One region of the Bacillus sp. JZ109 genome, then DNA from elsewhere that is predicted to be linked to it. Evidence: a T-box and tRNA genes for the amino acid it is inferred to sense, from the RefSeq annotation. Region 1 holds a T-box; the other holds one or more tRNA genes.
What was found. The T-box of region 1 lies ahead of thrS (threonine--tRNA ligase). A T-box ahead of a tRNA ligase gene usually reads a tRNA of that ligase, here a tRNA-Thr.
Positions count from the first base shown of each region.

Region 2: it encodes a tRNA-Thr, which carries the amino acid that the T-box ahead of thrS (threonine--tRNA ligase) is inferred to sense. The anticodon was not compared.

Region 1 covers NZ_CP096388.1:349,958-353,220, reverse strand. The annotation lists gene thrS (threonine--tRNA ligase) at 1-1,779, opposite strand, end outside; T-box leader at 1,833-2,054, opposite strand; T-box leader at 2,088-2,316, opposite strand; gene M1D94_RS01825 (MFS transporter) at 2,363-3,263, opposite strand, start outside.
Region 2 covers NZ_CP096388.1:4,008,211-4,011,473, forward strand. The annotation lists rRNA gene M1D94_RS21120 (16S ribosomal RNA) at 1-753, opposite strand, end outside; tRNA gene M1D94_RS21125 (tRNA-Ala) at 926-1,001, opposite strand; tRNA gene M1D94_RS21130 (tRNA-Pro) at 1,010-1,086, opposite strand; tRNA gene M1D94_RS21135 (tRNA-Arg) at 1,114-1,190, opposite strand; tRNA gene M1D94_RS21140 (tRNA-Leu) at 1,200-1,285, opposite strand; tRNA gene M1D94_RS21145 (tRNA-Gly) at 1,300-1,374, opposite strand; tRNA gene M1D94_RS21150 (tRNA-Leu) at 1,415-1,497, opposite strand; tRNA gene M1D94_RS21155 (tRNA-Lys) at 1,504-1,579, opposite strand; tRNA gene M1D94_RS21160 (tRNA-Thr) at 1,616-1,691, opposite strand; tRNA gene M1D94_RS21165 (tRNA-Val) at 1,696-1,771, opposite strand; rRNA gene rrf (5S ribosomal RNA) at 1,794-1,909, opposite strand; rRNA gene M1D94_RS21175 (23S ribosomal RNA) at 1,965-3,263, opposite strand, start outside.

The DNA.
Region 1 (3,263 bases):
GTACGGAATTTTTTGCACCTGCGATTCTCTGATTTTATAGCCCAGCTTCTCATTGCGCTCATCAATGCCGGCTCTTATCCCCGCCTGCTTCAGCTCCGCCTGCACCTTTCTGCAATAGTCTAAGTGAACGTGCGAAACCGGTATGATTTGAACCTGGATCGGTGCGAGCCAGACTGGAAAAGCCCCGCCGTAATGCTCGATCAAAATGCCGAAGAAACGGTCGATTGAGCCGAAAACCGCTCTGTGGATGACAACGGGACGAACCTTCTCATTGAGTTCGTTGATATATGTTAAATCAAATTTTTCCGGCATTTGAAAATCAAGCTGAATTGTCGCGCATTGGTGGCTCCGTTTCAGGGCATCTTTTATGTGGAAATCAATTTTCGGCCCGTAAAACGCCCCATCGCCTTCATTGATCTCATAAGAGAGGCCAAGCTCCTCAAGGACGCGTGCTAAGGCACGTTCCGACGCTTCCCAAAGGCTGTCATCGCCTAATGAATCCTCCGGGCGAGTCGAAAGCTCAACAGAATACTCGAAACCAAATGTCCGATATACCTCATCAATCAGCCGAATCGCTTCTTTGATCTCACTCTCAATCTGATCCTCCCGAACGAAAATATGGGCGTCATCCTGACAGAACGTCCGAACGCGAAGCATTCCGTTTAAAGCGCCGCTGTATTCATGGCGGTGCACCTGTCCGAATTCCGCCATGCGAATTGGCAGATCCCGATAAGAATACAGGCTGTTTTTAAAAATGAGCATGTGGCCGGGGCAATTCATCGGCTTCATTGCGAATCTTGTATCATCCACTTCTGAAAAGTACATATTGTCGCGATAATGGTCCCAATGGCCTGACTGCTCCCATAACCGCTGATTCATCATAAACGGCGTACGCACCTCATCGTAGCCGGCATTTGTTTGCAGCTCACGCGAGAAGCGCTCCAGCTCATTACGGACAATCTGCCCTTTCGGCAAATAAAACGGCATCCCCGGCGCTTCTTCAGAAAACATAAACAGCCCTAACTGTTTGCCGAGCTTGCGATGGTCTCGTTTTGCCGCTTCTTCCAGCATATGCAGGTGCGCATCCAAATCTTTTTTCTTTTGAAAGGCAACCCCGTACACCCGCTGCAGGACTTCATTTTTGCTGTCTCCGCGCCAATAAGCGCCTGATACTCTTGTCAGTTTGAACGCCTTGATCATCCCTGTAGAAGGAAGATGCGGCCCTCGGCACAGGTCAACGAATTCCCCTTGCTGGTACAGTGTGATATCCTCCCCGCGCGGAATATCCTTTAAAATCTCAAGCTTGAACCGCTCGTCTTTTTGTGCAAACAGCTCTTCAGCTTCTTCGTAAGAAACCTCTATACGTTTGATTTCAAGGTTCTCATTTATTATGTTTTTCATTTCTTTTTCGATGGCCTCTAAGTCTCCTGATGCCAAGCTTTTCCCCAGCTTCATGTCATAGTAGAAGCCGTCTTCAATCACAGGCCCTACCCCCAATGACACTTCGCCGTACAGCCGTTTTACTGCTTGGGCCAGCACGTGCGCTGTTGTGTGGCGAAGCACCTGCAAGCCTTCTTGTGAATCGAGTGTGACAATCGAAAGCTCAGCATCCTCCTCCAGCTTGAAACTGAGATCAACAAGCTTGCCGTTGACCTGACCTGCGGCCGCCTTCTTTTGCAGACTGGAACTGATAGAACCAGCCGCTTCTTTGATTGTGATGCCTTTCGGATATTCCTGGATCTGTCCGTCCGGAAGCTGAATGTGTACATGTTTACTCATTTTAGAACACTCCTTATTCATTGTTATATATAAAAAAACACACCCGTCCCGCAGATAGGGACGAGTGTGTGATTAACCCGTGGTTCCACCCAAGTTCCCGACAAATACTATGTTGTCGGCTCGGTGCTGTAACGCAGCATAGACGGCATTGGTTACTTCAGTTCCCCAATGCTGCTCCAAGGCGGTAAATGATATTCCTAAGCTGGGAAGCTCTCACCTTTCCTTCCCTCTCTGAAAACCGTAACTATCATTCATGTCCTTTTCTTCGCATGTATTCAATTCAAATAAAAAAACACACCCATCCCTCTAAAAGGGACGAATGTGTTGATCATCCGTGGTTCCACCCAAATTCCCGATCAATTACACATGGTGATCGGCTTAAAGATGCTGTAACGCAGCATGACGGTATCAGATACTTGTTTTCCCCGATACGGCTCAAAGGCGGTAAGCTGCTTTCCCTGCGTTAGGAAGATCTCAGCTGTCCTTCCCTCTCTGGAAACCGTAAAAAGCATCTCGTGTCCTTATCAGTGCCTGTTGTTTCAATAATTTTTTATATCTTACTATATATTCCCACAAAGCGCAATCAGTGATTTACATTTTTTTCTGACGCGGCAGTCCCGTTATGGGCAGCCAGAAACAGCCATACAAGCAATGCAGCGAGGCTGTATGCCGCTCCCATCATCAAAAACGTAAACCCGGCACCAGCATACCAAGTGGCGGACAGATGAATGATCACCCCGGTTATCGCTACGCCGACCAAGGCTCCGATTTGTCGGTTTGCATTTAACGCCGCACCGGCGATATTCGTATGTCTTTGCCCGGCAGCCTGCATGATCACAGTTGTCATGGCAGGAACTGTAATACCGGTACAGAGGTTCATAACAGACATCAACACCGCCAGCTGCCAATAAGGAAAATCCGGAGAAATCAGCACAAACAACAGCAATGCAATGATACAGCTGACCGCCATTGATACAAACATAAGCTGACCGGCTTCAAACCGATTCGCCAGACGGGCAAACAGCAGATTGCCGATCACGAAGACCGCCATCATCGGCAGCAGCTCCACTCCAGCCATAAAGGAACTTGCGCCTCCTGCTTCCTGCAAAAAAAGGCTGAGCATAAACATGCCGCCAAAAAGGGCGAAATTCAGCAAAAACCCGATAAATTGGGCAGCTGAGAAGCGGCCGTTTTTGTATAAGGACGCCGGCAGGATGGGTGCTTTTGCAGAAATTTCCCGCAACAAAAACAGCACAAATGCCAAAATCGCTGCAGTAAATGCTGCAAGAATCACTGGCGAGCGCCAGCCCGCTGAAGGCCCCTGTATCAAAGCATAGGAAAGAAACCCGAGAGCCATCATGCCAAGCAGATGCCCGATGATGTTCACGCGGCTGCTTTTTCCCGGAACGCGGCTGAGGATTCGGTAAGCTGAAATGAGCGCAGCAGCCCCTATTGGCACATTGATTAGAAAAATACTCTGCCAG
Region 2 (3,263 bases), 450 kb from region 1:
CAGACCAGAGAGTCGCCTTCGCCACTGGTGTTCCTCCACATCTCTACGCATTTCACCGCTACACGTGGAATTCCACTCTCCTCTTCTGCACTCAAGTTCCCCAGTTTCCAATGACCCTCCCCGGTTGAGCCGGGGGCTTTCACATCAGACTTAAGAAACCGCCTGCGAGCCCTTTACGCCCAATAATTCCGGACAACGCTTGCCACCTACGTATTACCGCGGCTGCTGGCACGTAGTTAGCCGTGGCTTTCTGGTTAGGTACCGTCAAGGTACCGCCCTATTCGAACGGTACTTGTTCTTCCCTAACAACAGAGCTTTACGATCCGAAAACCTTCATCACTCACGCGGCGTTGCTCCGTCAGACTTTCGTCCATTGCGGAAGATTCCCTACTGCTGCCTCCCGTAGGAGTCTGGGCCGTGTCTCAGTCCCAGTGTGGCCGATCACCCTCTCAGGTCGGCTACGCATCGTTGCCTTGGTGAGCCATTACCTCACCAACTAGCTAATGCGCCGCGGGTCCATCTGTAAGTGGTAGCCGAAGCCACCTTTTATGTTTGAACCATGCGGTTCAAACAACCATCCGGTATTAGCCCCGGTTTCCCGGAGTTATCCCAGTCTTACAGGCAGGTTACCCACGTGTTACTCACCCGTCCGCCGCTAACATCAGGGAGCAAGCTCCCATCTGTCCGCTCGACTTGCATGTATTAGGCACGCCGCCAGCGTTCGTCCTGAGCCAGGATCAAACTCTCCGATAAAGTAGTTTGACTGACTACGCACATCGCTGTGCGATTTTTAAAAACTGAATTAACAGGTACGTTTTGTCTTGTTTAGTTTTCAAAGATCATTTTGTTTGTCCGCTTTGTTAAAGCAACTTTATTAGTATACAATGTCACTTCTTCAAAGTCAACAACTTTTTTTAAAAACTTTTGGTGGAGCCTAGCGGGATCGAACCGCTGACCTCCTGCGTGCAAAGCAGGCGCTCTCCCAGCTGAGCTAAGGCCCCATAAAAAATGGTCGGGAAGACAGGATTCGAACCTGCGACCCCATGGTCCCAAACCATGTGCTCTACCAAGCTGAGCTACTTCCCGATTTCCCATCTATTCTATTAAAAGATATGGCGCGCCCGAGAGGAGTCGAACCCCTAACCTTTTGATCCGTAGTCAAACGCTCTATCCAATTGAGCTACGGGCGCAAAACATAATGCCGAGGGCCGGACTTGAACCGGCACGGTAGTCACCTACCGCAGGATTTTAAGTCCTGTGTGTCTGCCAATTCCACCACCCCGGCGTGGATGGTATAGTTGGAGCGGAAGACGGGATTCGAACCCGCGACCCCCACCTTGGCAAGGTGGTGTTCTACCACTGAACTACTTCCGCAGACAGGATGTCCAGTTTTTCTAACTGTTATCCTATATAATGCGGGTGAAGGGACTTGAACCCCCACGTCATAAAGACACTAGATCCTAAGTCTAGCGCGTCTGCCAATTCCGCCACACCCGCGCAAAATGGTGAGCCATGAAGGACTCGAACCTTCGACCCTCTGATTAAAAGTCAGATGCTCTACCAACTGAGCTAATGGCTCTTCTACAAGAGACTTGAGTATTATATCATATAAAAGTGGTGCCGGCAAGAGGACTTGAACCCCCAACCTACTGATTACAAGTCAGTTGCTCTACCAATTGAGCTACACCGGCATAATGGTGGAGGATGACGGGCTCGAACCGCCGACCCTCTGCTTGTAAGGCAGATGCTCTCCCAGCTGAGCTAATCCTCCATAATTGCACTAACGTGCAATTGCTTGGCGGCGTCCTACTCTCACAGGGGGAAACCCCCGACTACCATCGGCGCTGAAGAGCTTAACTTCCGTGTTCGGTATGGGAACGGGTGTGACCTCTTCGCTATCGCCACCAAACAAATTGAGAGTGTTCTCTCAAAACTAGATAACAGGTGTGACATCATTCAAAAATATGGTTAAGTCCTCGATCGATTAGTATCTGTCAGCTCCATGTGTCGCCACACTTCCACCTCAGACCTATCAACCTGATCATCTTTCAGGGATCTTACTTCCTTGCGGAATGGGAAATCTCATCTTGAGGGGGGCTTCATGCTTAGATGCTTTCAGCACTTATCCCGTCCGCACATAGCTACCCAGCGATGCCCTTGGCAGAACAACTGGTACACCAGCGGTGCGTCCATCCCGGTCCTCTCGTACTAAGGACAGCTCCTCTCAAATTTCCTGCGCCCGCGACGGATAGGGACCGAACTGTCTCACGACGTTCTGAACCCAGCTCGCGTACCGCTTTAATGGGCGAACAGCCCAACCCTTGGGACCGACTACAGCCCCAGGATGCGATGAGCCGACATCGAGGTGCCAAACCTCCCCGTCGATGTGGACTCTTGGGGGAGATAAGCCTGTTATCCCCGGGGTAGCTTTTATCCGTTGAGCGATGGCCCTTCCATGCGGAACCACCGGATCACTAAGCCCGACTTTCGTCCCTGCTCGACTTGTAGGTCTCGCAGTCAAGCTCCCTTGTGCCTTTACACTCTGCGAATGATTTCCAACCATTCTGAGGGAACCTTTGGGCGCCTCCGTTACCTTTTAGGAGGCGACCGCCCCAGTCAAACTGCCCACCTGACACTGTCTCCCCGCCCGATAAGGGCGGCGGGTTAGAAGGTCAATACAGCCAGGGTAGTATCCCACCGATGCCTCCACCGAAGCTGGCGCTCCGGTTTCCAAGGCTCCTACCTATCCTGTACAAGCTGTACCAACATTCAATATCAGGCTGCAGTAAAGCTCCACGGGGTCTTTCCGTCCTGTCGCGGGTAACCTGCATCTTCACAGGTACTATAATTTCACCGAGTCTCTCGTTGAGACAGTGCCCAGATCGTTGCGCCTTTCGTGCGGGTCGGAACTTACCCGACAAGGAATTTCGCTACCTTAGGACCGTTATAGTTACGGCCGCCGTTTACTGGGGCTTCAATTCGCACCTTCGCTTACGCTAAGCGCTCCTCTTAACCTTCCAGCACCGGGCAGGCGTCAGCCCCTATACTTCGCCTTACGGCTTCGCAGAGACCTGTGTTTTTGCTAAACAGTCGCCTGGGCCTATTCACTGCGGCTCTCTCGGGCTTGCACCCTAACAGAGCACCCCTTCTCCCGAAGTTACGGGGTCATTTTGCCGAGTTCCTTAACGAGAGTTCTCTCGATCACCTTAGGATTCTCTCCTCGCCTACCTGTGTCGGTTTGCGGTACGGGCACCTCTCACCTC